2 regions of the Providencia rettgeri genome follow, and region 2 is predicted to be linked to the other one. Evidence: predicted binding sites of a transcription regulator. Region 2 holds the regulator's gene; the other holds the start of a gene.
The links. The regulator Fur, encoded in region 2, represses iron uptake genes when iron is present. The targets are predictions, from matches to a motif close to ATAATAATGAGAACNACTATCAA.
Positions count from the first base shown of each region.

Region 1: a site for Fur is predicted at 6,400-6,422, ahead of AB6N04_RS08030 (siderophore-interacting protein). Genes of this name have one in related genera too.

Region 1 is NZ_CP163512.1:1,769,890-1,786,158, reverse strand. It holds gene AB6N04_RS08060 (TetR/AcrR family transcriptional regulator) at 1-390, opposite strand, end outside; gene AB6N04_RS08055 (threonine/serine exporter ThrE family protein) at 589-1,401, shown strand; gene AB6N04_RS08050 (threonine/serine exporter) at 1,392-1,862, shown strand; gene AB6N04_RS08045 (endonuclease) at 2,127-3,116, shown strand; gene phoH (phosphate starvation-inducible protein PhoH) at 3,716-4,501, shown strand; gene zinT (metal-binding protein ZinT) at 4,691-5,350, opposite strand; gene AB6N04_RS08030 (siderophore-interacting protein) at 5,526-6,365, opposite strand; gene AB6N04_RS08025 (DUF2474 domain-containing protein) at 6,524-6,703, opposite strand; gene cydB (cytochrome d ubiquinol oxidase subunit II) at 6,660-7,670, opposite strand; gene AB6N04_RS08015 (cytochrome ubiquinol oxidase subunit I) at 7,660-8,997, opposite strand; gene AB6N04_RS08010 (PLP-dependent aminotransferase family protein) at 9,242-10,666, shown strand; gene AB6N04_RS08005 (HutD family protein) at 11,033-11,599, shown strand; gene AB6N04_RS08000 (LysE family translocator) at 11,596-12,207, opposite strand; gene AB6N04_RS07995 (Lrp/AsnC family transcriptional regulator) at 12,379-12,840, shown strand; gene AB6N04_RS07990 (RNA 2'-phosphotransferase) at 12,841-13,386, opposite strand; gene AB6N04_RS07985 (radical SAM protein) at 14,130-15,491, shown strand; gene AB6N04_RS07980 (molecular chaperone) at 15,484-16,167, shown strand; gene AB6N04_RS07975 (molybdopterin-dependent oxidoreductase) at 16,197-16,269, shown strand, end outside.
Region 2 is NZ_CP163512.1:2,260,429-2,276,697, reverse strand. It holds gene focA (formate transporter FocA) at 1-505, opposite strand, end outside; gene AB6N04_RS10295 (IclR family transcriptional regulator) at 956-1,729, opposite strand; gene AB6N04_RS10290 (dihydrodipicolinate synthase family protein) at 2,071-2,964, shown strand; gene AB6N04_RS10285 (MFS transporter) at 3,015-4,328, shown strand; gene AB6N04_RS10280 (UxaA family hydrolase) at 4,351-5,946, shown strand; gene ycaO (30S ribosomal protein S12 methylthiotransferase accessory factor YcaO) at 6,013-7,767, opposite strand; gene ansB (L-asparaginase 2) at 7,962-9,005, shown strand; gene AB6N04_RS10265 (OprD family outer membrane porin) at 9,537-10,934, shown strand; gene AB6N04_RS10260 (polymer-forming cytoskeletal protein) at 11,158-11,691, opposite strand; gene fur (ferric iron uptake transcriptional regulator) at 12,361-12,810, opposite strand; gene fldA (flavodoxin FldA) at 13,077-13,604, opposite strand; gene ybfE (LexA regulated protein) at 13,760-14,053, opposite strand; gene AB6N04_RS10240 (type I secretion system permease/ATPase) at 14,223-16,269, opposite strand, start outside.

The DNA.
Region 1 (16,269 bases), 490 kb from region 2:
TTCAAAAAATGCTTGGCTGATCTCTGGGAAACGATTGTACTCGCCAAGGATCAATCGATATAAACTGATGGACTTAGGTTTAAGAACATTAAGCAAAAACCGTGAACCATAAAAGGCCAATACGGATTCAATGGTATTAAAATCTGGCACTTTTTCATTGGGTTCTGAAAAAATATCATCAATCATATCGGCAATAACAGCCGCAAATAACCCTTCCTTATCCCCAAAATTTTTGTATAGCGTAGAGCGCGATCCACCTGCGCGTTCAATCACCATGTCCAATGTTGCCCCTTCAAAGCCATATTGAAGAAACACTTCCACTGCCGCCGCAATAATTGCTTGATGACGGCGTCGACCTTTTGGTGTTTTGGCAGTCGGTGAGCTATTCATAAATGATTGACCCTAGCATTATGTTTGAACAGAGAAATAAAGTAGTCATTTTGCCTAAAAAGTTTAAATCAGTTGCTTTGGATCACAGATTTACCTGAAAGAGATCATGATTTAAGCTGGTAGATAGCTCTATGATATTGGTAAAGATTAACATGTTTAAGTGAATTTCTGAATGCTTGTCACAATCTTGGGGGCAAAATGGTAGGTTGTACGTTAAATGAACAAAGTTTAACAGAGGGAGATCCTGTTGAAATACAACGGGAGATCACACGACTGTGTATTGAATGTGGCTTGTTATTGCTACAGCATGGTGCTGAGAGCATGTTAGTTGAACAATTAACGACACGATTAGGTATTGCACTTGGTGCTAGTCAAGTGGATAGTGCGATTTCGTCTAACTCTTTAGTGTTAACGACCATTATCGATAACCGCTGTTTAACGTCAACACGGCGAATTATAGATCGTGGCATTAATATGCATGTGGTGACTGAAGTTCAACATGCAGTGATATTAGTTGAACACCACTTATTAGACAGAAAACAGCTACAAAAGAAACTGTCTTTGATAAAACCATTGCGTTATCCACGTTGGTTGATGGTATTAATGGTTGCTTTGTCCTGTGCGTGCTTTAGTAAGCTTAATGGGGGAGGTTGGGAAAGTGCCTTAATTACCTTCTTAGCCAGTGGTTGTGCGATGTATATTAGGCAGGTTTTAACGTCTCACCAAATGAACCCATTGATCAATTTTTGCATTACCGCTTTTGTTGCAACCTCCGTTTCGGGGTTATTACTCAAAATACCTTATTTGGCAGTCACAGAAACCATCTCTATGGCGGCAAGTGTCTTGTTACTTGTTCCCGGTTTTCCGTTGATTAATGCGGTTGCAGATATGTTTAAAGGCCATGTGAATACCGGCCTAGCACGTTGGACGATGGCGAGTCTATTAACACTGGCAACTTGTATTGGTGTCGTACTGGCAATGACTATCTGGAATTTAAAAGAATGGGCATAGAGTTTGTATTAACATTAATCGAAAAAATGGTGTTGGCCGCCATTCCAGCAATTGGTTTTGCCATGGTGTTCAATGTTCCTGCGCGAGCGCTCAAATACTGTGCTTTACTCGGTGCGATTGGTTATGGTTTTCGGATGATATTGATGGCCTTAGGGCTGCAAATTGAATGGGCAAGTTTCCTTGCGGCGATTTTAATTGGCATTATCGGTATTCAATGGTCACGTTGGTGGTTAGCACATCCGAAAGTGTTTACTGTAGCGGCGGTGATCCCGATGTTCCCCGGTATCAGTGCATATGTGGCGATGATCTCGGTTGTAAAACTATCCCAGTTTGGTTATAGCCCTGAATTAGTTGAAGTCTTAGTGACAAACTTTTTGAAAGCCTCTTTTATTGTTGGGGCATTATCCATCGGTATTTCATTACCGGGCTTGTGGTTATATCGTAAACGACCAAGTGTTTGATATGCAGTAACATCAAGGGGCGCTTCTTGCATTTAAAGCGGGGGGATCACTTGATTTTTAACTTTGATTAAAACTAACACGAACGACTAAGTTTGCAGGAAATCTGATGGTGTACTTATTGAATAAAAAAAGACAATCACTGATATCATAAATGTTTTAATTTGATTAGAATATACGATATTTTCTATATACATTAGGGTGTTAGCAATAACACTAACATGTCTATATTAATTTTTCGCGTATATTCTGATTAGTGGTGTTATTTTGAAACAACTCAGCTTTGTGTCTTTCTTCCGTTTTATCCTGTGCCTCTTTTTATATTTTCCAATTTCCTTTTCTTTTGCAGCGCCAAGCTCATTTACTGACGCCAAAGTGCTTAGTAAAACGCATGTCTATTCCGATCAAAACAAACAAGGGGAAGGAACGATTTATTGTGGTTGCCAGTGGGAATGGACGGGGAAAAGTGGTGGGCAAGTGGATTTAGCATCATGTGGCTATCAAGCTCGTAAGCAACAAAGCCGTGCGGAACGTATTGAGTGGGAGCATATTGTACCAGCATGGGTATTTGGTCATCAGCGCCAATGTTGGCAAAATGGCGGGCGGAAAAATTGCGTTTCAACTGATCCAATTTTTAGTCAAATGGAGGCGGATTTACACAATCTGGCACCATCCATTGGTGAAGTGAATGGGGATAGAAGTAATTTTAGCTTTGGCCAATTACCGAAAAATACACCTTACCCTTATGGAATGTGCCGTAGCCGCGTTGATTTTAAACAAAAAGTGTTTGAACCCCGTGATGAAGTCAAAGGGCAGGTGGCTCGTGTCTATTTTTATATGCATGACCGCTATAATTTATCCATGTCACGTCAGCAACAACAATTATTAATGGCATGGGATAAACAATACCCGCCAAGCCAGTGGGAACGTACCCGTGACGAACGTATTGCAAAAGTGATGGGGCATCATAATCCATTTGTGACAGGGCAAAAACAGTGGAACTTAAACCATAAAAATGGTGGAGAAGGTGTGAAAGTTTCCCCATCCTCCAATAAAATTCCCCTTAAACGGCTTGAAACAGGCGTTAACTTGCCAATTTCAGTTGAAATTAAAGGCAATAAAAATTCTAAAAAATACCATTTCCCTCATTGCTCAGGCTTTAAAACATTATCTGATAAAAATGCGGTGATGTTTATAACTGAAAAAGCCGCTCAAGATGCGGGGTATCAGCTAGCTGGTAACTGTAAAGCACGTTAATGGTTATTTGAACCCTCGTAGCTGTTTATCTTTGCTGCTGATTTTTACAGGCTAGGGGTTGATTGACATCCTCCCCGCCCTGAAGGACGGAGTTTTATGGCCCATCGGATAAAATAGGGCTATTAAAGGTTAAGACCCTAATAATAAATGGATTGTTTTAGCTTTTTTAAGTATGAAAATTTGATGTGGCAGGTAAAACATAAAAATGTGTTAAATAAATGTTGCTTTCTGAAAAAAATTAGCGCTATATTTAAGGTAAGTAAAAACTGCAATAAAAACAGTAGGTCATTGAGCCCTAAAAAATATTGCAGTTTGTCATATTAGTGTCATACAGATTCATTAGTTTAACGGTATCGCTGTCACAGGAGAAACTAATGGGAAGTAAGTATTTGTTAACACAAACACAAGACCGGTTAGCTTCCATCATGAAATTGTCATGGTGAGATGACTAACCGGTTTTTTTATGTCCAGTTGAAAAAGAGGATTAAACCGTATTACACCGTTTTACCATTAACTAAGAGCTTGAAGGGAGCTCCTCTCTGTTCTGAATAGTTCGTCATCTGAAATTGACATCACTGATACCTGGAAGGGTTAATACTATGAGTAGACAGAAAGCCGCAACAAAAGCACGTCGTGAAATGAAACGCTCATCACGTAAAGAACGTTCCGGTCGATTTGACATGAATAACGTTGCATCCTTTGCCGAATTGACAGGCATCGAGCCTATCGGTATGGCAAAAGAACGTCGTGATGGCTCCCCAATCCTGCCACGAAATGAAGCTCAAAAGCTCTATATTAATTCGATTAAACACAAGCAATTAATTTTTGCCAATGGTGAAGCGGGTTGTGGTAAAACCTTCATCAGTACTGCGCTAGCCGCTGATGCATTATTTAATAAAGATATCAGTAAAATCATCGTGACAAGGCCTGTTCTTCAGGCAGAAGAAGATCTTGGCTTTTTACCGGGGGATATGTCAGAGAAATTTGCTCCCTATTTTCGTCCGGTATATGACGTTTTAGCGAAAAGGCTGGGTAGCTCGTTTCTGCAATATTGCTTGCGCCCTGAAATTGCGAAGGTGGAAATTGCCCCATTTGCTTATATGCGCGGCCGAACCTTTGAAAATGCGATTGTGATTTTGGATGAAGCGCAAAATGTCACTGTTACCCAAATGAAGATGTTTTTAACGCGCTTGGGTGAGAACGTCACGGTTATTGTTAATGGGGATGTCACCCAATGTGACTTACCCGATGGTGTGCAATCTGGCCTTGCGGATGCTTTACAACGTTTCAGTAGTGATGAAATGGTCTCTATGGTGAATTTTACCATTGATGATTGCGTGAGATCTCAGCTATGCCATAAAGCACTATTAGCCTATAACGACTAATAGTTTTGTCTAGGGCTGTTTATCTTTAACACAACGGATGAGTGCAGCTACAAAAGGTTAAATACCATCCGTAAAATGGCTTTAGTTCGGATGCAAATTCACCAGCAACATTCAACAGCCCCTAGAAAATGCTAAAAATCTGCCCCGTAAGTGATTATCGGGGCAGATTTTTTTGTCTGTCACTTATAATTAATGGTGCAACATTTCGTGGATGACTTGTTCATCGGTTAATGAATAGGGGTAATAGGTTGGCCAGTTTTCTAACTGCTCTAAGAGCTTTTCTTGCGATCCATTACCCATATATAAATGGAAATGTCCTGAGGCTTGCGGTTCGATAATGTGGTCACTAAATTGAATGTATTTCGGTGCTTTTGATTTGGCATCTTGGCACTCAAACAAGTAACGAACCCCTTTTTTACCTGAAGCGTAATGTAAAATTTTAAAGCCTGAATACGCATATTGGCAGCTATTGACGACGCCGTTTTGGGTAAATTCAATCACATTATTTTCAATACCAATAGTATCAACATCTGTTGCGTAGCCTTTTTTATAGTAAGCACGGTATTCTTCAACCGTTTTGTCTTTGTTTTTCTGAGCCTTGCTTTCTAAAACAGGATCAAGCTTGCCATTTAACAATAACGGATTCACAGAAACCCATATCCCTTGCCAATCAGTTAATGTGCGGTCTTTGACATCACTATCGTCAAAAATACCTTTTGCGGCTTGAAGGGCTTTTTCGGATTGTGGATGTGTGTGGCTGTGTGAACCGTGCGCAATAGCAGAAAAGCTGCTAATGGCAAAAATGGCGCTAACTGCTGCGTTGAGAAAGGTATATTTATGCACGATCATTTCCTATTGAGATAAAAAACATATTTTTATTATGTTATAACATAACATTTCATGCAATAAAAAAATAAACCTAATCAAGCAAATGAAATAGAGACTAAAAAAGAGAGACGAATGTTTAAGAGGCGCTTATCAGCGATGGAGCCACTGATAAGCGTTGAGGGTAAATGAGGGCGAATTAATCGTCAGGGTTATCCATCACAGCATGGCGTTCATGGTGATAACCTTCTTCATCGTAACCAAAGCGCCAGTATGGGATTGCATAGATATCATCGCGGCCAAATCCTTTTTCACGACGAATAAAACGACGTAAATCACGAATAATTTGGTCTTCACCTGCAATCCAGAATGCGCAATCTGTGGCAGGGATCTGCCAAGATTTAAATGTACTAATTAATTCAGCTGTTTTATTGATATCGCCACAAATCCAGATAATTTCAACCTGCTCGGGTTTGTTAAGTGGACGTATATCTGCGTGCTTATCTAAGCGTAAAACCACTTTCCCTTGTGCATCTGCGGGCATTTTTTCTAATAATGCGGCAATGGCTGGCAGCGAACTGGCATCTCCTGCCATAAAATAGTGTTTTCTGATTGGTAACAGTGGATCTGGCCCCCCCGGATTGGTGATCCCCATCCAATGCCCCGGTTTTGCATCGCGAGCAAATAAATACGCCGGTCCTGTTGCCCCATCATGCATAGCAAATTCAATATCAATTTCCCTGACTTCAGGGCGGATCGCTCTAACTGTATAAGTGCGTACAAATGGGCGAGGTTTACCTTCAGGCCAACTGCGCCCCTCTTTACTAAGGATAGGCAAAGCAGGTGGGCTGGCTAAATCAGGTGCTAAAAAGATTTTTAAGTGTCCACCTTCGCACTCTGTTGGGTAGTCGGCGAGCTTCTCACCGGTGAAAGTAATACTACGAATAGAAGGGCTGACATCAGTAATGGATTTAACTTGAATAAGCTGCGGTGGCGCCGGGCGGTAGATATTTTTTTCAACGGATTGTTCAGTAGCCACGGACGTTCTCCTTCATTAATGATAATTTTATTATTTGGTAATTATTATCATTATCATATCATGAATATTAATTATATACCCATTTATATTTATTCAATCTGCTTCACACAAACCAATAAAAAAGTGCCTTATGAGTCACCATAAGGCACTGGTATAATCTATTTCACTTTCATCCCGGCAGCAGTCATCATCAACTTAAATACGGAAGAAAAAGCAAACAGTGCTAACACGCTTCCCAGCCAGATGAGTGCCATCCAACCGAGTTTTTTCCACCAAGGGGATGCCACTGCGTTATCAGTGGTAGCCTTGGTCTGGGGTAATTTTTCCTCTGAAGACATAGTAACTCCAATAGGTATAAACCAAAATAACAGGAATAATAAATAACGCACCCACTAGCATAAAGCCTAAACTTTCTGATGGGCCCGCCGCGTCACGGAAACTGATTGCAGGTGGAATAAGCGTCGGCCAGATGCTGATCCCAAGACCAGTAAAGCCAAGGAATATCAACATTAATGCAGACAAAAATGGAACACTATCATGTTGTTGGCGCTTCGCACTTTTAAAGATCACCCCTGTGCAACCCAACACCAATAATGGGACAGGTAAGAAAAAGAACAGATTTGGCAGCGTGAACCAGCGGTCAAAAATGGCTTCATTTAACATGGGGGTCCATAGGCTGATCACGGCAATAACCGTAACCATCAGTAAAGTTAAAGGACGTAGAAGGCGGTACATTGTACGACGCAAGTGGCCCTGTGTTTTCATGATTAGCCAGCCGCAAGCCAATAAGGCATAAGCGACAACTAAACCAAAACCACAAAACAGTGGGAAGGGGGCAAACCAATCGAAGTATCCCCCGATAAAGGTTCTGTTTTCCACGTGGAAACCTTGGATAAAGGCACCGACTACAACACCTTGCACAAAGGTGGCGAAAATAGATCCCCAGATAAATGCGTGATCCCAATGACGGCGGTGAGATTCATCGGCTCTAAAGCGAAATTCAAACGCCACACCCCGGAAAATCAAAGCTAATAACATAAAAGTTAGTGGAATTGATAACGCATCTAACACTATCGCGTAGGCGAGGGGGAAAGCTCCAAATAAAGCGGCACCACCAAGTACTAGCCACGTTTCGTTCCCATCCCACACAGGGGCAACGCTGTTCATCATTAAGTCGCGGTCTTGGCTATCTTTTAGGGCAGGGTAAAGAATACCGATCCCCAAATCGAAGCCATCCATTACGATATACATCAGCATACTAAATACGATGATGACAAACCAAATGAGAGGTAAATCAATGCCCATGTGCTGCGTCCTCCGCGATACCTTTACGAATTAATTTCATCATGTACATGTAGCCGATGCCGAATACGCCGCCGTAAACCACAAAAAAGGTGATTAAACTGATACTCATGTGTATTTCACCATGCGCACTAACCGCGTCTGAGGTGCGTTGTAATCCATACACGACCCATGGCTGACGACCTATTTCTGTGGTAAACCACCCTGCCAAAATAGCGATCAGGCCGGATGGGGCCATCAAAAACATAAAGCGCAGGAATGTCTTAGAGCGGTAGAGGTTTTTACGGTAACGTAACCATAAACCCCAAACCCCAGCCGCTATCATTAATAAACCTAAGCCGACCATCACACGGAACGACCAGAACACCATAAAGACATTAGGGCGGTCTTCTGGCGCGTACTCTTTTAACGCGGGCACTTGTTTATCAATGCTATGGGTTAAAATCAGGCTCGCGAGATAAGGAATTTCAATGGCATACTCGGTTTTTTCTTTCTCTTGGTTAGGAATACCAAATAAGATAAGCGGTGTTGCTTCACCCGGTTTGTTTTCCCAGTGGCCTTCCATCGCAGCTACTTTAACAGGCTGATGTTTCAACGTATTTAAGCCATGGGCATCACCAATTAACGCTTGGAGAGGAGCTAAAACTAAAATCAGCCACAGCGACATGGAAAACATTTTCTTCATCGCGCTGGATTGGTTACCTTTGAGCAAATGCCATGCTGCAGAGGCACCAATAAAGAATGCCGCAGCTAAGAAGGCCGCAGTGGTCATGTGTAATAAACGGTACGGGAATGATGGGTTGAAAATGACGGCCAGCCAATCAACGGGAACAATGCGACCATCGATGATTTCAAAACCTTGTGGCGTCTGCATAAAGCTGTTGGAAGCCAAAATCCAGAAAGTAGAAATAATGGTGCCAAGTGCCACCATACAAGTGGCAAAAAAGTGTAGCTTTTCACCCACACGGTTCATACCAAACAGCATTACGCCAAGGAAACCGGCTTCAAGGAAAAAGGCAGTTAACACTTCATAAGTGAGTAGCGGTCCTGTGATCCCGCCTGCAAAGTCTGAAAAAAAGCTCCAGTTGGTGCCAAATTGGTATGCCATTACCAATCCTGATACGACGCCCATACCAAAATTAACCGCAAAAACCTTAGCCCAGAAATGGAACAGTTTTATATAGTCTTCGTCACGTGTTTTTAGCCATAAACCTTGTAGCACGGCAAGATAACTTGCTAGCCCAATGGTAATGGCCGGGAAAATAATATGGAACGAGACCGTAAACGCGAATTGTATACGGGCAAGTTCCAGCGCAGTTAGTCCAAACATATTAACCCCTGAGTGGATATGTAAGTGCACGCCGCATTTAAAGCCTTGGTGGTGACAATTAAGGCGCTTATCCCTAGCTAAAAAAATTGCTCACACCGATATGCAAAATGTCGCAATCCGACTAAAAATGGTTTGTGCTTATAGTTAAAAAAAGTCAGGTGAATGTGTGGATAAGTAGAACATGAGACGATAAACTATAATAGTAACAATTAAAGAGATATTAACTATAACAGTTGAGGCGGCTATGACGAGATATGAACAATTAGCAGCACAAATTCGTCAACAAATTGAAGACAATATCTGGCAAGTGGGTGACAGATTGCCTTCACTGAGGGAAAGTGTTAAACAATCAGGTCTGAGTCTAATGACGGTAGTACAAGCGTACCAATTACTTGAAAGCCAAGGATGGGTCGCCGCACGTCCACAGTCTGGATATTATGTCGCCAACCGAAATAACGCTTTTGCGGCAGCAAAAGGGGGAAAAGGACTACATTTAAATGAAAATGTAGAGATTAACGCCTCGATATTTGGGGTATTACAGGCTTGTAAGGATCCTGATATTATCCCATTTGGCTCCGCATTTCCAGAACCTGCGTTATTGGATGACCCGAAGCTGGCCAAATCATTAGCATCGGTAGCAAGGCGTTTATCCAAATTTAATACCCCTGCTAATTTGCCCCCCGGAAATGAGCAGTTACGTCGCAATATTGCCCAACGTTATGCAACGCAAGGTATCCATGTCGCCCCCGATGAAATTGTGATCACCGCAGGCGCGATGGAATCATTGGTGTTAAGTTTACAGTCGGTCACTCAACCTGGGGATTGGGTTGTGATTGAATCCCCTGCATTTTATGGCTCATTACAGGCCATTGAGCGGTTAAAACTCAAAGCTATCGCCATTAAAACCGATCCTTTGTTTGGTATTGATCTTGATGCTTTAGACGAGGTTGTCGATAAATACCCCATCAAAGCCTGTTGGTTAATGACTCATTATCAAAACCCACTCGGCGGTACAATGCCGCAAGCCAATAAAAAGCGATTAGTTGATATTTTAAATAAACAGCAAATTGCGTTAATTGAGGATGATGTTTATGGCGAACTCTATTTTGGTAGTAAGCAGCCTATTCCTGCAAAGGCCTTAGATACCAAAGGACACTTTTTTCACTGTTCGTCGTTTTCGAAGTGTTTAGCACCTGGATATCGTGTGGGATGGGTTGCTGCTGGCCATCATGCAACAAAAATTCAGCATCTGCAGATGATGAGTACTGTTTCAGCTAGCGTTCCAACACAACTTGCTATTGCAGAATACCTCTCTTTAGGAGGCTATGATAGCCACCTCCGTAAGTTACGGGTCACGATGGAACAAAGGCAGCACTTGATGTTAGGGGCAATAGCCAAATATATGCCCTCTTCAGTAAAAGTGAATATGCCCAAAGGTGGGTACTTTTTGTGGCTAGAATTTGAACCGCCGTTTAATGCACTACGCTTATATCAACTCGCATTAAAAGAAGGTATTAGTATTGCGCCGGGTAGCATGTTTTCCACAAGTGAACAGTTTAACCATGCATTTCGTTTGAATGTCTCTTTTACATGGACTGAGCGTATTGAAGAGGCGATGAAAACGTTAGGGCGTTTATGTCACTATTTAATTAAAGAGAAGCGTGACTAGGTGCTGTTTATCTTTTCTGCTGATTTTAACCGCTAAAAGGGGTTAATAAATAATCCCAAAAATGACTAAATGTAGCCATCGTACAGACTGAAGACAATTTGAATAAACCATTGCCCCTAAACACTAAACGCTGCTCTACGGGGGTGATTAACGCACGTTTCACTCATTTAATGCTGCGTTGAGAGGTTCACTCGACGGCGAACCTCTCCCCTTGGCTAAAATGGCTTTAATTCGAATAAAAATTGACCATCAAAGATAAACAGTCCCTAGTCACATTATCGTTGCAAATTCATTGCCTGAGGAGACTAACTTTGCGACTCTAAGTACAAGTCTAAAACAGTGAATGACAACGTTTTGGGAGGTAATGTGAAAATTAAATGTTTTGATATCACTGAGTTGCCTAATCTTGAATGGAATGATGGCGGGGGAGCCAGCCAAGAAGTTTTTTGCTGGCCGGTTGCCTCGGATTATTCATTACGTGCAAGTATTGCCACGATCAACCAAGATAGTTACCTTAAACGCTACGCAGAAGGTGAAAGGTTGGTTGTTTTGCTCAATGATCAAAAAATAACATTAACCGATAATAAAAACTTCACTCAGCAGTTAAAGCATATCGGGGATCATGCCCAGTTTTCGGCGCAGCAATATGCCGCGGTTAATGTGAGTCAACCAAATACACGGTTATTAAATTTTATTTTTCGCGCAGACAGATGGTCAGCAACAAGCACTTTGATCACAGACAGCGATAAATTACCGACCAATCAAGCAGGCTTAGTTTTTGTACTGAGTGGCGAGTGGGCTGTATCTGGTGGAAGTTGTAAGCGAATGGCCGCTGGGCAAGGTGGCTGGTGGTTACCGGATATCGGCGAGGGTGAGGTGACTCCTCTGAGTGCCGATAGCCAGTTGATTTGGATTGAACTGTTTCCCCGTTAGCTAGTCGCTAAACCAATAGCCGCAAAGGTTAATAGACCACCTGCAACGCCTTCTGTGACGCGTCGTTTATTGTCGTTATAACACTGTTTTTTATGCATGGACGCAAATAACATCCCAATCACCCCATAAATTATCACACAAGATAAAATAAAGGTGGCGGAAAGCATGAGGGATTGCAGAGCAACACTTTCACCTAACTGAATGAAGTTAGGTAAAATTGCAAAATAGACCAATAGGCCTTTCGGATTAAGGAAACTGGTCAAAAATGCCTTACCGATCACCGCGTGGTTAGACACTTTTTGAATTTTGGCCTCACTGACCTTCATTGCAGATATTAACATTCGTACAGCAAGGTATGCCACATAGGCAACGCCTACCCATTTTATGGTATGAAATATTATCGGTGAGGCTGCGACAATCGCGGCCAGTCCAAGTGCGGCCAGTATTGCATGGGCGACATAACCTAAAATAATGCCGAAATTGGCTTTCCAAGCTGCACTCGTTCCCCCCGAGATCCCTTGTGCTGAAATAAATAAAATATCTGGACCAGGGGTGCAAACCAGCGGGATCACGGTAGCACTGAATAATAGCAATGTTTGTAACTCCATTTGATGACCTCTTTGGTTTTTATTGTTAATGAGGCAACTGGCCAGTTGCGTAAAAATTATAGCGATAATGCGGTAGAATAGGGTTGTTTTCTTGCTTAAAAATGATTATTAATTAGCATTCAATATTAATTTTTAATTGAAAATGAGTGTCAAATTTCAATGGGGTTATAAATGATAAAACTGGATGCCATAGATAGACGTATTTTACAGGTTCTACAGCGGGATGGAAAAATACAGAATATTGAACTCGCTAAAGAAGTTGGCCTGTCACCATCTCCATGCTTGCGCCGCGTAAAGTTGCTGGAGGAAGCTGGTGTGATAAAGCGTTATGTGGCAGTGCTTGATGGCGCAAAAATAGGCGCAGGGTTATCGCTTTTTGCCCGCATTTGGTTTAAAACACAAGACGCGAAGACGATTAATCAGTTTGTAGAAGATATTAAACAGATGCCAGAAGTGGTGGAATGTCATCTGATGGCAGGGGAATGTGATGCGCTAATTCGTATTGTTACCGAAGATCTTGCATCGTATCGCCGTTTTCATGCTGATCATTTAACGCAAATTAACAGTATTCAAAGCATTAAGACCGAAGTACCTATGGAAACGGTCAAAGTCACTTATGCGTTGCCACTTTAGTTATGATTGTTGGATAAATTGCGCCGGAACATGCTCAGTCAGCCAAACATGGTTATCTGATAGATAAAATAGATAACCTAGCTCCACCATCTTCTGTGCTTCAATCACCAGAACTATGGGGTTGCCATGTCTAGCGCCAACACGGGTTGCCGTGTCAATGTTATCGGATAAGTGTACATGATGGCGGTTGCCAGCTAATAACCCTTGCTGCCTAATCGAATCAACAAAACGTGTTGCGGTTCCATGGTAAAGAAACTTAGGGGGTGTTTGCGAAACGTGATTTAGGCGAACTTGCTGGGTTGAATGCCCTTGTGCGGCACGGATCTGCGAGTGGTCGTCATTAAAAGTAAACCTTTTTTTATTATTATTTTCAACCACATATTCTAGTATTTCACGAGTTAATTTTTTACCGTGACGGTTAGCTTGTAATAATAAATTATCAACAGATACCCAACCCTCTGTGTTGAGTGTGAGCGAAATGGACTCGGGTTTGTGCCGTAAAACGTAGCTTAAAAATTGACTAAATTGAATGAATTTGTCTTGCATATACTGCCTACTATTACTATTGATTTCCTTTAAGTTTAATATAATTAATGACTGAATGTGATTAATTCGCGAAATCATAGCCAAGCCATACAACAAAAACGATGTAAATAATCCTAAAATATTATTGGTATAAAAAATAAAGTACATAGAAAAATTAATTTTTGTTAATCAGTTAAAGACGTATATTGGCTTATACAGAGAACCACATTTCAAGATTAGTTAGATTTTATTTTCTATTCAATTTAAACGATAAATAGAAAGTTTATAAAAAGCGTTAATGAGACTGATTATCTTTTATATATAAAATAAAACAGTTATTTTAAAGCACCATGATAAATATTATTTTTACTGATGTTTTTAAACCCTCTAAAATCCGAAATATAAATAAAAATATAACCATTCTTAATTGGATTAAATGATGGGTTAATTGTAACACTTTGAGTATATAAAGAATTTTTGGGTTAATAATTGTGAAGAAAATAGGATGAAATAGAAAATTTTGTTGATCCTGCGCAATTTCATTTTGCGTTAATTATTTATACTGGTTTTATTAAAATAGCCAATAATAGAAGGTTTTAATTTTCAGTTGAAACAAAGTCAATCACACTGAAGGCTTGGTATATAGTCATAATTCCGGCGAACAGCACCAGTCGAAACTCATTGCCTGATTAGGCCACGATTGTATTGCTAAATTCTATAACAAAGTAAGCAAATAAAACCCAGCCCTTATAAAAGGTAAGTTAATGATCTATCCGATGACAGATAGCACGTTGTCCACAATCAAAAATGATAAATTTATACGTTATGCTATGCGCTATTTAGCGATTGAGGAACAGACGCAATCGGCTATTTCAGAATATGGCTTAGGTTTTGAAACACCTTTTTCTCAGCAAATTGAAATCCAGCAATTGAAAACGGAATTAAAAGCCTGTGGAGCAATTTTTGCAAATAATGGTAAAAGTATTCACAGTGGTTGGCTCTCCAGCGCTTGTGTGCAATGTCGTACGGGGGAGGGGAGCCACACCACATTTTTGTCTTTACAATGCCATCGTGATTGTTATTTTTGTTTTAACCCTAACCAAGAGAATTACGCGGGCTTTCAGCGTGAGATGCGCGATGCGATAGGGGAAGTTGACACTATTGCAGAGCAAGGTTATCCGTTATCTCATATTGCATTAACGGGGGGAGAACCCTTGTTATTTCGCGAAGAAAGCATTCAATTCTTTCAACGTGTGCAACAAAAATTACCCCATGTCCATACTCGGTTATATACCGCAGGTGATCCCCTTGACCGTAATACAGCGTTGTCTTTGGCAAAAGCAGGGCTTAAAGAAGTGCGTTTTAGTATCAAAATTGATGACCCGAAAGAACGCATTGATAAAGTGTTACACCGTATAGCCCTAGCCCGTGAAATTTTTCCCACTGTGATGGTAGAAATGCCCGTGATCCCTTATACCGAACCGCAAATGTATCAGTTAGTAACGCAGTTGGATGAGATGGGAATTGATGGCATTAATCTATTGGAATTTTGCTTTCCTCTTACTAATAGCCATGAATATAAAACCCGCGGTTTTCGCCTAAAAAACCCGCCTTATGAGGTGTATTACAACTATTGGTATGCTGGCGGTCTTGCTGTTGCTGGTAGCGAGTTAGCTTGCTTACGAGTACTAAAATTTGCACTTGAAAAACGCTTATCCATTGGTGTGCATTATTGTTCCCTAGAAAATAAACATACGGGGCAAGTGTATCAAAGCAATGCATTTTTCCAGCACGATGAGTCAGTGATGGGGCCGCATTATCTTTTCTCCACAAAGGATTATTTTTTTAAGAGTGCCAAAGTGTTTGGGGATGATTGCGAGAAAGTGGCGCAATACTTAAACCAAGCCAATGTACCTTATCAGCAAGAGCTACTTCACGGTTTCTTACAGTTTAATCCTGAAGCGATTTTATGCCTAAAAGCGTTACCAACCCTAGCTATTGCACTGACTTCTCATATCGTTGAACCCGATGAAAACGGCGAACCGCTTATCAAAGAAGTGCGAATTGAATTAACGACACCCACTGAATTTTTATTGACCGATATACAGGGAGGTTCCTGTGAATAATGAAAACCCAACGTTAGCATTTTTGTCTGCAAGGCAATTTGCTTATGACGTATTACGTCGCTTACTCATCGAAGAGCCCACACCTGAACTATTGAAATATTTACGTGAAGCGGGATTGGCCTTATTTCCCTGTGAAGACCATTTTCCCGTGATGGCAGAGGCAATTACCGCGATGCAAAAAGATCTGCAGGCAAGAAACTTGCAGGTAGGGACTGATGATTTTGAAGCATTACATTGGGATTTTACTCGGTTATTTATTGGCCCCGATGCGCCCCCAGCGCCGCCATGGGAATCAACCTATGTTTCTCGAGACAAACTGCTTTTTCAAGAATGCACTTTGGCAGTGAAATCCTTCTATAAAAAATACGGCTTTGAGTTAACACAAAAAGAGCTAGAAGCAGCAGATCATATTGGCTATGAATTGGATTTTATGTGGAACCTCAGTCAGCAGATCGTTGAACGGGCAATATTAACACCCGAGCTAACGGATGAGACAAAAGCCCTATTGCAGGCGTCATACACCTTCTTAAATGACCACCTTTTGGCTTTTATTACGTCATTTTGTCGTGAACTGCATAATCACGCAAACACGCCATTTTATCGTCAACTGAGTCTGCTTTTAGAACCATTTTTACGTAATGATCAAAAACAAATCAAAGAATTAGTCAATTTATAATAATAAAACGAAAGGAAGAGGTAAGAGCAATGTCAGAAAGACAGAAAATAGCCTTAAGTCGTCGTTCATTTATTGCATGGACGTCGGCGGCATCGGTAATGG
Region 2 (16,269 bases):
TTCCGAGTGCAACCGCTTCAACAAATGTATGGTGCAATTTATGACTGGTTGTTTGTAAAACATTTAAGCCCCATTGGCCATTAGCGGCAGTGTATTGCCCAGCAAACCAAATGATAGCGACAAAGAACAGTGCACCAATTAAGTTGCCAATATAAACATTGAACCAGTTGCGGAACATTTGTCCCCAAGTAATTTTACCTGTGGCTTTAGAAACAATAGTTAAGACAGTGGAAGTGAAAAGGTCTGCACCACAAACAACGACTAACATTAAACCGAGTGAAAAACAGATCCCGCCAATCAGTTTAGTAAAGCCATACGGTGCGTCAACAGCCCCAGTTGTTGCAGTAATATAGAAAACAAAAGCAATAGAGATAAAAATACCGGCAGTGAATGCTGACAAGTAAGTAATTGCAGGATGTTTGTTCGCTTTATAAAAGCCAGCATCATCTGCGACTTGCGCCATTACAGCAGGTGGCAATAAATTAAAAGGGTTGTCAGCTTTCATACCAACACTCTCTTACAAAGTTGATTAATTATAGCACGCAATAATAGTAACAAAGGGGATAAGTGAGAAATTTGATATGGATCATGAACACTCACAAGAACACTGCTAAAAAGGTTAATAAATTGTTAAAAGTTAATATAACAATTTGAAAAATAAGAAATAAATATTTTTTAAAGTTTATTAAAAATTTTTATAAAGAGCATTTTTAGCGACATAAAAAGTGAAAATATGCATATAAATGTTAATTATTTAAGTGCAATATGATCCCTTTGCTACGGTATTTAACTTATGTTTAAATTTAGTACTGGCTTTCTTGATATAAACCGAAGAAACCTGCTGTAACACCCACGCTAAATTGTCATATTTTGCTAACAATCAACAAAACAACACAGTATACAGAAACCATTGTTCTAGATCATTTTAGACTATATTTTTTAATATTGAATTTTATTATTTATAAAATTCAATATTATCGAGTGTGTTGAGTTCTTGTTCAATGCGTTCGCGGCTGGTTAACAAGGTTTCGATGACTTGAGCAATTTTTTCATCATTGCCACGGAAGGTTGGAATAGACACACTAATAGCAGCAATAATTTTATTTCGTTGCCGCAGTGCAACAGCATAACAAATGGTTTCTTCATTGATTTCTTTATTATCAACGGCATAGCCATTTTCTTTTACGGCATTTAATTGCTTACGTAACTGTGACAAGGTTTGCACGCTATATTGCGTCAGTGGTGTGAAACCAGAGGGGTAAAGCTGGGAAATTCGTTCATCACTGTAGTTAGAAATCATTGCCTTACCTAATGCAGAATAAATAGCAGGCAGGCGAGTGCCGATACTAGACACTAATTGGACTTTTTGCGCAGATTGTACTTTATCGATATACAGTACATCGGCACCATCTAAAATGCCCATTTGGCACACTTCATTACACTGCTCGACAATCAGCCTCATCTCGCGGTGGATCATTTTCAGCCAATAAGATTTTTCAAAGAAAACGCGAGAAAGAATCGAGCAGGCGATACCAAGGTAGTATAGCTGGCTGTTATCATCGTAATTAATATAACGATGTTCAACCAACGTTTTTAGAATAGGGTAAATAGTCCCCTTTAGAATGCCTGTTTTATCAGAAAGTTGTGTCAAGGACAGGCCCGTATTTTCAGCTGCTAATACTTGAAGTACCTCTAAAACACGAATTGTCGGCATGTGCCCCGTAGACATTGAACCATCTCCCTGATTAATAGTGCCGCTATTCTAGGTGCAAAATTGCACTATGTAAATCACTGCTAAAAACCCATTCTTTTTCTAAATCTATCTGATGCATAAAGCCATTGGATGGAAAAGTCGTGACCGTGTTCAAAATTTATCAATAAAAAAATAGTCCCATTATTTTAGTAAATGCGAGAAATTGAAATTAAATCCCTTCAAATCAATTTGTTATGATTTTTTATTTTATAGTTGTTTAAATTTGACTCAATGGGAGTTTCATGGTTAGTTATTATTGTTTTTATTTATTAATAAGGTTTGTATATATGAACAATAAGGTGGAAGAGGCATCAGGCATGGAAAGTCGTTACATCACTCCTGTTGTGACTATTTTTGATGATAAAGGTCGAATTGATACTGAACAAAATTTGCAGGTATATGATTCAATAAAAGAAAAAGTATCTGGCTTCGTCACTATGGGCAGTACGGGGGAATTTTTTGCACTAGATATGAACCGTTCAAAAGCCTTGATTAACCTTTGCGGTAATTACTCTAAAGGGAATATGAAGGTGTATGCCGGAGCGAGTCGGTTAGATGTCAATGAATCTATTGAACTTGCTAATTACGCATATGAACAAGGGGTAGATGGTGTGATGATTATAAGCCCATACTATTTCCCGTTAAATGATGAGGATGTATTTCGTTTTTATAGCACTATAGCGGAAAAAACCTCAGCAAATATTTTTATTTATAACTTCCCTGAGCGTACAGGTTATTCCGTATCCCCTGAAGTGTGCTTGCGCTTGGCGGATAAATACCCTCATATCATTGGGTTGAAAGATACCATTCCAGATACAACTCATACAGCACAAGTGATTAATGTGGTGAAATCCCGTATTCCTCACTTCGAAGTTTATGCCGGTTATGACAACAACTTTGCCCATGTGGTGCTATCGGGTGGAAATGGTTGTATTGGTGGGCTTTCTAATATCATTCCTCAATTTTTTACTTCATGGATGCAAGCCTTTGCAAAAGGCGATTTAGCGCTAGTCGCTAAACACCAACAGCGTGTTGACCAACTGATGGCGATTTACGGTATTCATTCGCCGTTTATTCCAACCTTTAAAAAAGCATTGCAATTGAAAAAAGTGATTCATTCAGACTGCTGTACCGCACCATTTATTGGATTGAACAGTATACAGACAGAGCAACTTCAGCAATTATTAGCGTTGGCTGAGTTACCGCTCTGATCTTTCCTAGAACAACACAATAGAACATCTTACCGACAGGGAAAAATATCATGGCGACAACACAAGCTTATAACAATCCTGTTTTAAACTCGGCGATTAAAAAGTCGTGGAAGCGTTTAGTACCCCTGATGTTTATTTTGTATTTCGTTGCATTTATTGACCGAGTGAATGTTGGCTTTGCCAAAGATGCTATGCAGTTAGACATTGGGTTATCTGACTCCGCATTTGCATTTGGAGCAGGGATTTTCTTTGCCGCATATGCATTATTTGGCATTCCAGCAAACCTAATCTTAAATAAAATTGGTGCCCAAAAGTGGTTGAGTATTACGACAATTATTTGGGGGGTACTGTCTGCAATGACAGGACTTGTCACCAATGAAACGCAATTTATTATTTTGCGTTTCTTACTGGGCTTAGGGGAAGCGGGGTTCTATCCAGGAATTTTATTATTAGCTTCAATTTATTTTCCAAATAATGTCCGCGGCTCCGTGATTGGTATCTTTGTTTTAGGAGTACCATTGGCCTTGACATTAGGCTCCCCACTTTCAGGCGCATTATTAGAGTTACACGGTTGGTTAGGTCGTCCAGGTTGGTTCTGGATGTTTGTTATCGAGGGCCTCCCCGCTGTGGTTATTGGTATTTTTGCCTTCTTTTATCTGGATGATAGCCCTGAAAAAGCACGTTTTTTAACCGAGGAAGAGAAAAAAGCCTTAACGGAACAACTTACGAAAGAAAACGCAAAAACAGAAACGACCTCAGTACTTTCTGCACTCAAAAACGCCAAAGTGTGGCATCTAGCGTTGATTTACGGCACCATCCAAATTTCAGTCTATGGCTTAATGTTCTTTTTACCTTCCCAAGTGGCCTCACTCATGGGGGAGAGTCTAGGATTCAAACAATCGTTAGTGGCAGCTATTCCGTGGGCTTGCTCAGCCTTTGGGGTTTATTATATTCCGCGTTTTGCTGACCGTCATCCAACGCGCCGAGTTGAAATCTCTGTGATATGTATGTTAGCAGCCGCACTGGGCTTAGCATTATCTGCATTTACCAGCCCAGTGTTTGCGATCGCGGCATTATGCTTGAGTGCTGTGGGATTCTTATCGGTTCAACCTGTTTTTTGGACGTTCCCACCCCAATTACTCAGCGGTCCTGCATTAGCGGCAGGGATCGGCTTTTGTACCACCATGGGAGCATTTTGTTCATTCCTTGCCCCAATCATTCGTGTTGAAGTTGATAAAGTCATGAACAGTAATACGGCGGGGATCGTAACATTATCTTTAATAACAGTAGGTTGTGCCGTATTAATTGCGCTACTTAAAAAGAACTCTCATAAAAATGGCCATAAAGTTTTGTCATCAAACTAATGCAACAATTGGAAGGTGAGTTATGCAAAAGATTTTACGAATTGATGAAAGTGACAATCTAATTGTTGCCTTGAAAGATTTGCATGCTGGAGAGGTTTACCATTGGGGAAGTGAAGAAATCACCTTAGTTACCGATGTGAAAGCCAAGCACAAATTTGCACTAGAAGCTGTTCCCGTCGATGGTGTCGTGTCGATGTATGGCACCGCAGTGGGTAAAGCGACGCAACCCATTGCCAAAGGTGAAGCCATTACAGTGGACAATATTCGCCATTATGCGGCTCCTGTTTCATTAGAAAGTGATGCACCGTATCAATGGACTCCGCCAGATGTTTCCGCTTATGAAACGCGGACTTTTCAAGGGTATGTGCGTGATGACGGGCGGGTGGGGACGGCTAATTACTGGTTAATTTTTCCTTTGGTTTTTTGCGAAAACCGCAATGTGACGAAATTAACGGATGCTTTAAATGATGCCCTGGGTTATACCAACAACAGTTTAAAAAGCTTTGCATTAGATTTAACCACAGGAACATCAGCACCAGTAGCAAAAGCGAAATTATTACCACATATAGAGGGAGTGCGGTGTATTACCGTAACCAGTGGTTGCGGCGGAGCAACCTCAGACAGCAAAACCATGTGTGATGTGCTGGCGGCTTATGCCGATCACCCCAATGTAATTGGTATTACTGTGTTTAGCTTAGGCTGTGAAAAAGCGCAGCGTAAAATGTTTAAAGAGTCATTAGCAGCCCGTAACCCTAATTTTGATAAACCAGCCCTGTATTTTCGCCAGCAAGAGTGGAGTAATGAAGAAGAAATGATGCAAACGGCACTCAGACAAACTTATGAGTGTATGAAAGCGGTTAAGCCTCAATCGCGAGTCGATGTTCCGTTATCTCATTTAAAGCTCGGTGTGAAATGTGGTGCATCTGATGGATTTTCAGGCATCTCTGGTAATCCTGCTATGGGGCTTGTTTCCGATTGGTTGGTTACATTAGGGGGCGCATCGGGTTTGGCTGAATTTCCTGAGTTGTGTGGTGCAGAAGGTGACATGGTAAAACGCTGTGTGTCTTTCGATGACAAAAAGAAATTCCTCGAATTGATGGAGCGCTATGAAAAAACGGCGAATTTTTTTAACACTACCATCGCGGATAACCCGAGTCCCGGTAATATTGCTGATGGTTTAATTACCGATGCGATTAAATCTACGGGCGCAGCGAAAAAAGGCGGTACTTCACCAATTAGTGCAGTATGTGATTATGCAGAACCGATGCCTGATAGTGGGTTATCCCTTGTTTGCACACCGGGTAATGATGTGGATGCTGTGACAGGTCTTGTTGCAGCAGGCTGTAATGTGGTTATTTTCTCTACTGGGTTAGGTACCCCAACAGGAAATCCGATCGTCCCCGTATTAAAAATTTCCACCAACAGTGCAATTGCGGAACGTTTGTCTGACATGATTGACTATGATTGCGGCCCAATTATTGATGGTGTGCCTCTACCCACAATCAGTCAAGGGCTTTTTGAACGCGTGATTGAGACAGCAAGTGGGGAGTATCAAGTAAAAGCAGATCGCTTAGAACAATTTGATTTCTTATTGTGGAAGCGGTCATTGGATCTCTGATTTTTTATGACCAGATAAGTTTATAAATGTTGACGGGAAAGACTTCCCGTCAACCGTGTTACTCAATTACACGCTAGCGCGTTTGGCTTTTTGCAGTTTTTCGTAAGCTGCAAGCAGTGCTTGGTGGGCAGGTAATGCTTTGAGTTCATCATCAATGGACCATAAACCATAGAAGCATGACTCACCAGCAATTGCCGCAGAGGCTGCATCCACCGCTTCTTGCCCATACATACGGACAAAAGCATTGTAGTATTGCGCAGGATCTCTTTCTTCTTCTTGCGATAATAACAGTAGCGTTTGTAAGCAGCGGTAATAGTTTGCACGTTCTGGAGTGAAGACCGAACTGTTAAAGTCCTGTGTCCATTCAACCCATGCAAGAGCTTGTTCAAGATCCCCCCCTGCAAGGGCTAACATCGATTTTAGTTCACCAATACGCAAGTTGCTCCAACCATTATCTTTGCCGACCGCTAAGCCGAGTAGCTCACGCACACGAGTGAAATCGTCTAAACCGTCATCATCGAACTGCTCGATCAGAGCAAGATAGTCCTGTTTTTCCCATTGACTATCAGGTAAACCGATAATGGTATCGCGTAAGTAAGCCCCCATTGCGTTATTGGCAATATGCAAATCTTCAACAGGATAGATATCTGACATGCCAGGCACTAAAATACGACATGCGTACACACCTAAATGATTGTAATCCGCAATATAAACTTCGGCATCCAACGTATTGAAGATCTGGATAAGCGTTGCAAACTCTTCTTGTGTCGTCCCCTTGAAGCTCCAATCTGCAAAGGCATAGTCAGCATCGTCTTTGAACAGATCCCAGCTAATTAAACCACTTGAATCAATAAAATGTGTTTCAAGGTTGGTATGCTCAGCCACTTCTTCATCATCGAATGTCGGTGCGTTAAACACGTCTAAGTCTTTTAAGCCGCGTCCTTGCAATAATTCTGTGACGGTTCGCTCCAGTGCTACGCCAAAGTCAGGATGTGCACCAAATGAGGCGAAACAGGTTCCATTTTGTGGGTTAAATAACACCACGCAAATCACTGGGTATTTCCCACCTAATGAGGCATCGTAGCAGAAAATTGGAAAACCTTCTTTTTCAAGGGTATCAATCGCTTCAACAACGCTTGGATAACGTGCCATCACCTCAACAGGGATGGTTGGCAAGCTAATGCTTTGTGCAATGATTTTATTTTTTACAAAGCGTTCGAACACTTCAGAAAGCCCTTGTACCCGAGCTTCATTTGCTGTGTTACCCGCAGACATTCCGTTAGAAACGTATAAGTTCCCAACAATATTCATTGGAATATATACTGTTTTGCCATCGGATTGGCGGGTAAATGGTAGTGCGCAAATACCGCGTTCTTCGTTGCCTGATTGCAGATCGATCAGTTGGCTTGCTGCCAAGGCATTATCAGGGTCATAAAATTTAATCAAACGACTGTCTAGCAAACCTTCAGGTAAGCTGTCATCCTCTGTCAGTGGGAACCATTTTTCATTTGGATAATGAACAAAATCACCCTGTGAAATGGATTTACCCAAGTAGAAGTCAGCAAAGAAGTAGTTAGTTGATAAACGTTCAAAATATTCACCAAGGGCAGAGGCTAAAGCTGCTTTTTTGCTCGCCCCTTTACCATTGGTAAAACAAAGAGGGCACTCTTTATCGCGAATATGTACTGACCAAACGTTTGGTACAGGGTTTAACCATGACGCTTCTTCAATATCAAACCCCAATTTTTTTAATTTGGTTTGGAATGCTTCGATGGAATCTTCAAGAGCGGCATCTTTGCCGGGAATAAATGTTTGGCTCATTGTCAGTCACTTGTGAATAGCGTGTTTCAAACGGGCTATAATACGGATTTTTGCCAAAAGCCTCACGCTTTTTATTCACTCATAGATAAATCATCTTAAAATCCATTATTTATCCTAAAATAATTATATAGATCACACAAAAGTCAGCATAAATACACATAATAACTGAAGTTTATTAATGAAAGGAAAATAAGATGAAAAACAGAAATAAAGCGCTGCTCGCGACACTGGTTTCACTGTTTGCCGTATCAGCGATTGCTCAGCCAAATATTACGGTACTCGCGACGGGAGGAACGATCGCTGGAGGCGGAGACTCTGCGACTTCTTCCAGTTACCAATCCGGTAAAGTGGGTATTGATGCTTTGATTAATGCCGTGCCAGAAACCAAAAAAATCGCCAACTTAACTGGTGAGCAATTAGTGAATATCGGTTCGCAAGATATGAATGACCAAGTTTGGTTGACGTTAGCGAAAAAAATTAACCAAAATTGCGATAAAACGGATGGATTTGTGATCACCCACGGAACAGATACGCTAGAAGAGACTGCCTATTTCCTTGATTTAACGACCTATTGTAAGAAGCCGATTGTATTAGTTGGCGCAATGCGTCCATCCACTGCACTGGGGGCAGATGGTCCGCTTAATTTGTATAATGCAGTGGTGCTAGCCACAGATAAATCAGCGGGTGATCGCGGCGTGCTAATGGCGATGAATGATAAAGTCATTCAAGGTCGTAATGTTATGAAGATGAGTACCACAGAAGTGCAGGCATTTGATGCGGTTAACGCAGGCGCAGAAGGCTTTATTCATGATGGTAAAGTGACATATTTCCAAGCACCTCAACCCCGGGGTGATAAAGCGGTGTTCGATGTGAGTCAATTAGATAAATTACCAGCAGTTGGTATCGTATATAACTATGCCAATGCATCAGCCGCCCCTGTTAAAGCGTTAAGAGAGGAAGGGGTAGAGGGGATTGTCAGTGCAGGTGTGGGTAATGGCAACATGTATAAAACGGTATTTGATGCACTAGCGAAAGCTGCCAAAGAAGATGTGGTGGTAGTACGTGCAAGCCGCGTGCCAACGGGCTACACCACACGTAATGCCGAGGTTGATGATAACCTATATGGCTTTGTGGCATCTGAAAGGTTAAATCCGCAAAAAGCGCGTGTATTATTACAGTTAGCGTTGACTGAGACTAAAGATCCACAAAAAATCCAAGCCCTATTTGAGAAGTATTAAATACAATGAGTATGGATAGTTAGATCGCGGGGTACAGGTTTCTGTACCCCGTTAGTTTTATGGCAAATGAGGCTAAATAAGAAACAAACATATTTAAAGACAAATTGAAGTGAGTCTGTGAAAGTCAGTGGGAATTTTCGGGGCGAACTCAATTTTTAATGTCAATGTGGTGATAGGCTTCCCTCAAAAATGGCCGTATTCGAAAAAATTACTCATTAGTTAGCAATTTATTTAATTTAATCTGAATGGAAAATTCTGTTATTTCGTTTTTATTTTCGCATTAAATCAATTGGTTAACAGCCACCCTTCCAAAGTCATCATCTATGACAGTGACAGTTAATTAAAATTAATGTGCCACCGATCATATTTTGGCAACAAAGCCAGTATCTGTGTTGATAATTCGCGTCGCAAAAAATAGGCTAATTGCATCACAAGTAACATAAGTTGCTGTGAATATTTAGATTTAAATGGATCGTTAAATCGTATTTCGGCCGAATAATAAAACATAAAAAATATTAGAGGAATACAAGAATGGTTAATAAATATGTCAATACTGGCAGGAAGTTGCTCGTCTTAAAAATCGCAATTGCGTTGTTGCCTATCGCATATCAGCCGATTACATATGCTGAACAATTCCTTGAAGATTCAAAACTTACGGGAGGGCTTTATTATTGGCAAAGGGATCGTTCCCGTAAGGATTTAGATCCTAATAGCGATAAATATAAAAAGTATGCAGACAATCTGAAACACTCTACATTCAATGCTAGCCTAGACTTTTCATCTGGTTATTTTCAAGATGTCGTTGGTCTAGATTTAGCGGGTTTTACCGCAATCGAATTATCAAATAGCGGCCCTGCGGCCCCCAATGAAATTGGTTTTAGTGATGCGAAATCCCGTTGGGATGAAAAATGGACGGGTGACCGCAGTGGTGTGACGTTTTACAAAGCTGCCGCGAAACTGAAATACGGCCCTTTCTGGGGAAGAGGGGGATATATTCAGCCAACGGGTCAGACTTTGTTAGCTTCACATTGGAGCTATATGCCGGGGACTTATCGCGGTTTAGAAGTTGGTGGGGTATTTGATTTTGAGCGTAACGGTGAGTTGAGTATGTCCTATATGTGGACAGATCGCTATAAAGCACCGTGGTACCGTTCAATGTATGATTTTCGTGAAGCGGATGGCAAAACAGGGATCAGTTATTTGCACTCCATTGGGTTTAAATACGATTTTAAAAACAATTTGGTGTTAGAAGGGGCTTATGGTCAAGCGAAAGACTATATGGATCAGTATTTTGCTAAGGTTTCATACGCGGTACCTGTAGCAGAACGGGATTTGCGCCTGTCATACCAATTCTATGGGGCAAAAGATAAAGTTTCAGATGGTGGAGTCAATGATGTTTATGACGGCTTAGCTTGGTTGCAAGCGATGACATTTGGCTATACCTATGAAGAGTTTGATTTTAAAGTTGAAGGAACTTATGTAAAAGCAGAAGGTAACCAAGGTTATTTCTTGCAGCGTATGACACCCGGTTGGGCAACATCGAATGGGCGTATGGATATTTGGTGGGATGGCCGCTCAGATTGGAATGCTAATAATGAAAAAGCAGTGTATGCAGGGGTAATGTACGACTTAAAAAACTGGGATCTTGCTGGTTGGAAAGTGGGCACATCCTATATTTATGGTTGGGATGCTAAGCCAAGTACAAATTCCCAATATGCTCAAGATGTGCGTTTAAAAGAAAGTGCGTGGAACTTTGATATTTTATATACGGTACAAACAGGTCGAGCAAAAGACACACTGTTTAAATTACATTTCACCAAGTATGATAACCATACCGATATTCCTAGCTATGGCGGTGGTTATGGCAATATCTTCCAAGATGAAAAAGATATCAAGTTTATGGTTATGATGCCATTTACTGTTTTTTAATTAATAGAATAGTTAACTAGGTAGTGGTTACCTTTGTAATAACTACGAGGGTAGCCAACTCAAATACACATAGCATATAAACATAATATCAAACGTTAAATAAAATAAGGAAATATACGTATATTAAAGGATTGAAAATTAAAAATAAGGTGGATTGTATTCACCTTATTTTTATTTTCATAATAACTTTCTTCGAGTTTCTTAGAGGAAAATGGATGGGCTTTTATAAAGAAGCGATTCCTTTATCGTCATTATTTTTGATGAAAGGGGCATCAAGCTTTGCTTTATCTTTTAATTGAGTGATTTTCTCAGTATGAGAGGCACTATTTTTCACATTCGCTTGTCCTGAAAGAATACCGCCTTTTTTAATCGATAAGCTGCTGTAGTGAATTGTGCCATGGATTTCGCCATTATTTTCAATGCTAATGGAATCAGAAACACACTCACCTTCGACTCGACCATTAATAATCAATTCCTTACAACTAATGTTACCTGTAACTTGTCCATTAAGCATGACTTTCACAGTATTCTCTTTTCCAGTGATATTACCAATCACCTTGCCATAAATATGTACTTGCTCATTGGATGTAATATTACCTTCAAATATCACATCTCTTGAGATAATCGTATTCGATTTTTCTTCACTAAGGGTTGGTGTTGATATCATAACGTGTTCTTCTACCTTAGAAACAACTTCAGGTTCAGGAATTGCAGGGGTTTCTTCAATGGTTTGTTTGTTTTGTCTTTTGGTGAACATTTTACTTACCTTTTTTTGATTGAAGTATAAGATCAAAAACAGTATTGATAATACAAATGAAAATAAGGTGATGGCAGTATGACTAAAGAACCATCCTATTAAAGTAAGAAACCAGAAGAAAAAACTCGTATTAATAAAGAAGTATGTTTTTTTCATCAGTTAATCTCTTACGAAACACGAGAGCGAACCAAGTAAGTCTAGTTAAAAATACAGTAATTACACAATAAAAATGTATTTTTACTTTTTTATTACACTTTTCTTGTTTATTAGATTCAAAAATAAAAAATTTTGATACTAGTATACTGAGCTTATTTTAGACGCTATAAGATAAATTATATGGCATTTATATGAAAAATAGATACAAAGTATATTCCGTTAACTTTATGTATTGCTATGATATCACAGTAAATGTTCTCAAATTAAGAAGGTATATTTATCAATCGATAATATAAAGGATTTGAAGTGAATTGCAACTTATTATGGAACACTTCAATGTTTCACATTAATAACATATTTTAGTGATAAACAGAAAATGAATAAGAAAAATGTGCTGAGTATCACGAAAAAATTGATTATCCGTGGATTGAATATAATAAAAAAGCCTGATAACAGTTGCTATCAGGCTTTTGCAAAATAGTTCACCATGACGATATGATGGTGATTAATTCATTACTCTTTTGCTTCGTGTGCGTCAGCGTTATCGCGGCAATCACCATCAGCACAGTGACCATACAAGTATAAGCTGTGGTTAGACAACTTAATACCGTGGCGAGCAGCGATATTTTTTTGGCGAGTTTCAATCGATTCATCAGTAAACTCAATCACTTTACCACAATCTAAGCAGATTAAGTGGTCATGGTGATGCTGCTGAGTTAATTCAAATACGGATTTTCCACCCTCGAAATTATGGCGCGTAACGATACCTGCATCATCAAATTGGTTCAATACACGGTATACAGTCGCTAGCCCGATCTCTTCGCCCATATCAATCAGCTTTTTATAGAGATCTTCCGCACTGACGTGGTGGCACTCAGGCTCCTGAAGTACTTCCAAAATCTTGAGTCTTGGAAGAGTGACTTTGAGTCCAGCATTTTTCAATGCTTTATTGTTGTCTGTCATGCGGGTTTGTCCTGTATCTTAAATCATAAATTTAACAATAACGAAACATTTTTAACATAGATCCAGTTGTCTTCTAAACTGATTTACAATTATAGGCATGGAAAATAAAAATAGAAACCATGCATTGTCTCATTATTTTGATAATCTCTTATAAGTCTATCCAATTAGGATAGTTAATCGATTATTCTAGACTGCCTCATGCCCCTTTAGGATGCATTTTGCCTGGGAAAGCTCCCAGCTTAAGAGCCAAGTCTGTTTTTAATCGGTTAACCAAGAATTTCAGCTAATGACATTTCTTCAGAGATTTGTTTGACCCATGCATCAACACGTTCATCAGTCAATTCGGGTTGACGGTCTTCATCGATCGCTAAGCCGATAAAGTGGTTATCATCTGCCATACCTTTTGAAACTTCAAAGTGGTAGCCTTCAGTTGGCCAGTGACCCACAATCACCGCACCACGAGGTTCGATGATATCGCGAATGGTGCCCATCGCATCACAGAAATATTCTGCGTAGTCTTCTTGGTCTCCGCAACCAAATAGGGCGACAAGCTTACCTTCAAAATCAATTTCTTCTAACGTTGGGAAAAAGTCATCCCAATCACATTGTGCTTCGCCGTAATACCAAGTTGGAATACCAAGAAGTAGAATATCAAAAGCTTCAATATCTTCTTTACTGCACTTAGCAATATCATGAACTTCTGCTACGTCTTTGCCTAATCTTTCTTGGATCATTTTGGCAATATTTTCTGTGTTACCTGTATCACTTCCGAAGAAAATACCGATGACTGCCATAAACTGATTAACCTCTTGTTTTTCTAAGAGAGAAAGAAGGAATTTCTCAACTTCTAGAACTCATTTAGAACGAAAATAAAATAGAATTTTACGCCTTATTCTGGCGAAAAAACCTTTATAAGTCTGTCAAATTTGTGTGATTTATTAAGAGAACACTATTTGCATAACGTCTCATCCACCTGTTGTAGTTGAGACATCAAAATTTCTTCTATCAATTCACTACGGCTTATATTTTTTTCTTCAGCTAACTGATTGAGTACAGCAACAGCTTCTTCATTTAGTTTAAGTTCAACTCGGCGCAACCCTTTCACTTTATCGCGTTTTAATTGATTGCGTTTGTTGATCCTCAATTGTTCATCCCGTGATAGCGGGCTTGTCTTCGGTCGCCCAGGCCTTCGTTCCTCAGCGAACAAATCCAGAGTAGTACGATCAGTTTGTTCTTTTGCCATGTCTATAATTGCTAAAAGGGTGTGCCAATAATTCAGCGCGCCATGATACCCTAGCTAATCACGCAGTGCTATAGCTTGGAGGCAAGGGAATAAGCCTGATAGGTTAAAAAAAGCGCGCTTTTAGAAAAAAAGCACCACTTGCTATAAGGGTGATGCTTTTTTAGACATTTTATTGCGTTTGCTGATGCCATAAACTGGCATAAAGCCCGTTTAGTGCAAGGAGGTTTTTATGGGTATCCATTTCAATCACTTCCCCTTGGCGAATAACACATATTCTATCCGCATGCATAATGGTGTTTAGCCGGTGTGCGATACTAATCACCGTTCTCCCTTTCGTAATTAAAGGCATATTTGCCATAATTGCAGCTTCTGATTCGTAATCGAGCGCCGAGGTGGCCTCATCAAGAATTAAAATATCCGGTTCAGTCAGTAAAGCACGTGCTAAGGCGATTCGTTGTCGTTGTCCCCCCGAAAGATTTAACCCTTTTTCAGCTAATGGAGAATTGAAGTTATCCGGTAAAGACATAATAAAATCGTAGGCACCAGCCAGCTTGGCTGCTTGGATAACTTTTTCATCAGATGCTTGAGGCGCACTTAAACGAATATTATCCGCAATACTTCCAACAAACAGCGTACTTTCTTGTAAAACCACACTCATTTTTCGGCGTAGTGATACAGTATCTGCTACCGCTAAATCCATTCCGTCAACAATAACTTGCCCATGCTGTGGAACATAAAGCCGCTGCAATAATTTCGTTAATGTACTTTTTCCAGAACCGGAAGGCCCCGTTATACCAATAAACTCACCCGCTTTCACCGAGAGCGAAAGATTATTCAGAACTTCAGGGGTATCAGGTTGATAACGAAATCGAATATTTTGAAATTCAATCTGCCCCTGAATGGCAGAAGAGCTTGAAATACCTTTTCGTTCATTTTCGACTGGTTTATCAAGAATATCCCCAACACGACGAAGGGAAATAAGCGTATGTTGAAAATCTTGCCAAACTTGTGCAAACCTGAGGACTGGTTGAGTAACATGTGCACTTAACATATTAAATGCCACTAACTCACCGGGGGTTATCCCACCGTTTAAAACCTCTTTAACCCCGACCCACAATAAGATTGCTGTGGTGATTTTACTCACAAGGGTCATTAACTGTGTCGCAATTTCACTTCGCATACAGACTTTGAAGTTTTGCTGTAATTGCTTACTGAATACCTTTTCCCAGCGCTGATTAAAATATTTTTCGGTGGCGGTTGTTTTAATGGTTTCAATGCCCGTAATACTTTCGGTGAGAAACGTCAGCCCATTTTCGTCAGCTTGATAGGATTTTTCAGTTTGCTGGCGGATCATAGGACCTAAAGCCATCCATAAAATAAAAAAGACGCCCATTGAGCCGAGTAAAATCCACGACATTAAGCTGCTATAGGAAAATAACACGGTGATAAATAAGATCACAAAGATAAAATCGATAAACAGCATTAAAGTCGAGCCAGTCAAAAATTGCCTGATATGTGAGAGTTCACGCACTCGGGCAATAATTTTCCCTGTAGGTCGCAATTTAAAATAATTGAGTGGTAGCGCCATTAAATGTCGATAAATCTTTCCTGAGAGTTCCGCACTGATTTGGCTGCTCGTATGGCTAAAAATTTTATTACGGATAAAACCATATATTGGCTCAGCAATCGCAATAGCAAAGATAGCTAATGCAATGATATGTAGGTTAGAGAGACTTCGGCCCACTAAAACCTTGTCGATGAGATTTTGGAATAATAGCGGGCTCACTAACGCAAAAAACTGAATAACAGCAGAAAGGATAAAAATATTTCGTAATTTTGCCAACTGCCTGATGATTGACGGAACGAACCAGCTAAAGCCGAACGCTTTTTTTTGCTCAGGCTCTAATTGTTCTTTGAATAACAAGATGTCGAGCTCAGTGTGATGATCAACCCCATCTTCTAGCGCCGAATGCTGTTCAAGAGTAACGGGGTTAATCAAAATAAGGTCTTTTTCTTGATGTAAAACTTGCCAAATCCCATTTATATACACCAATGCAGGAAGGGGGATCTGCTCGAGTTTGGAATATGACAAAGCAATCAGTTCTGTTTCATACCCTAAAATGTGCGCGCATTCCCTCATCTCCCAATCTGTAGGGGAAAGGGTTTGCATACCAATCGCATGCCTAAGTTGGTCTGAAGTGACATTTTTATGGTAA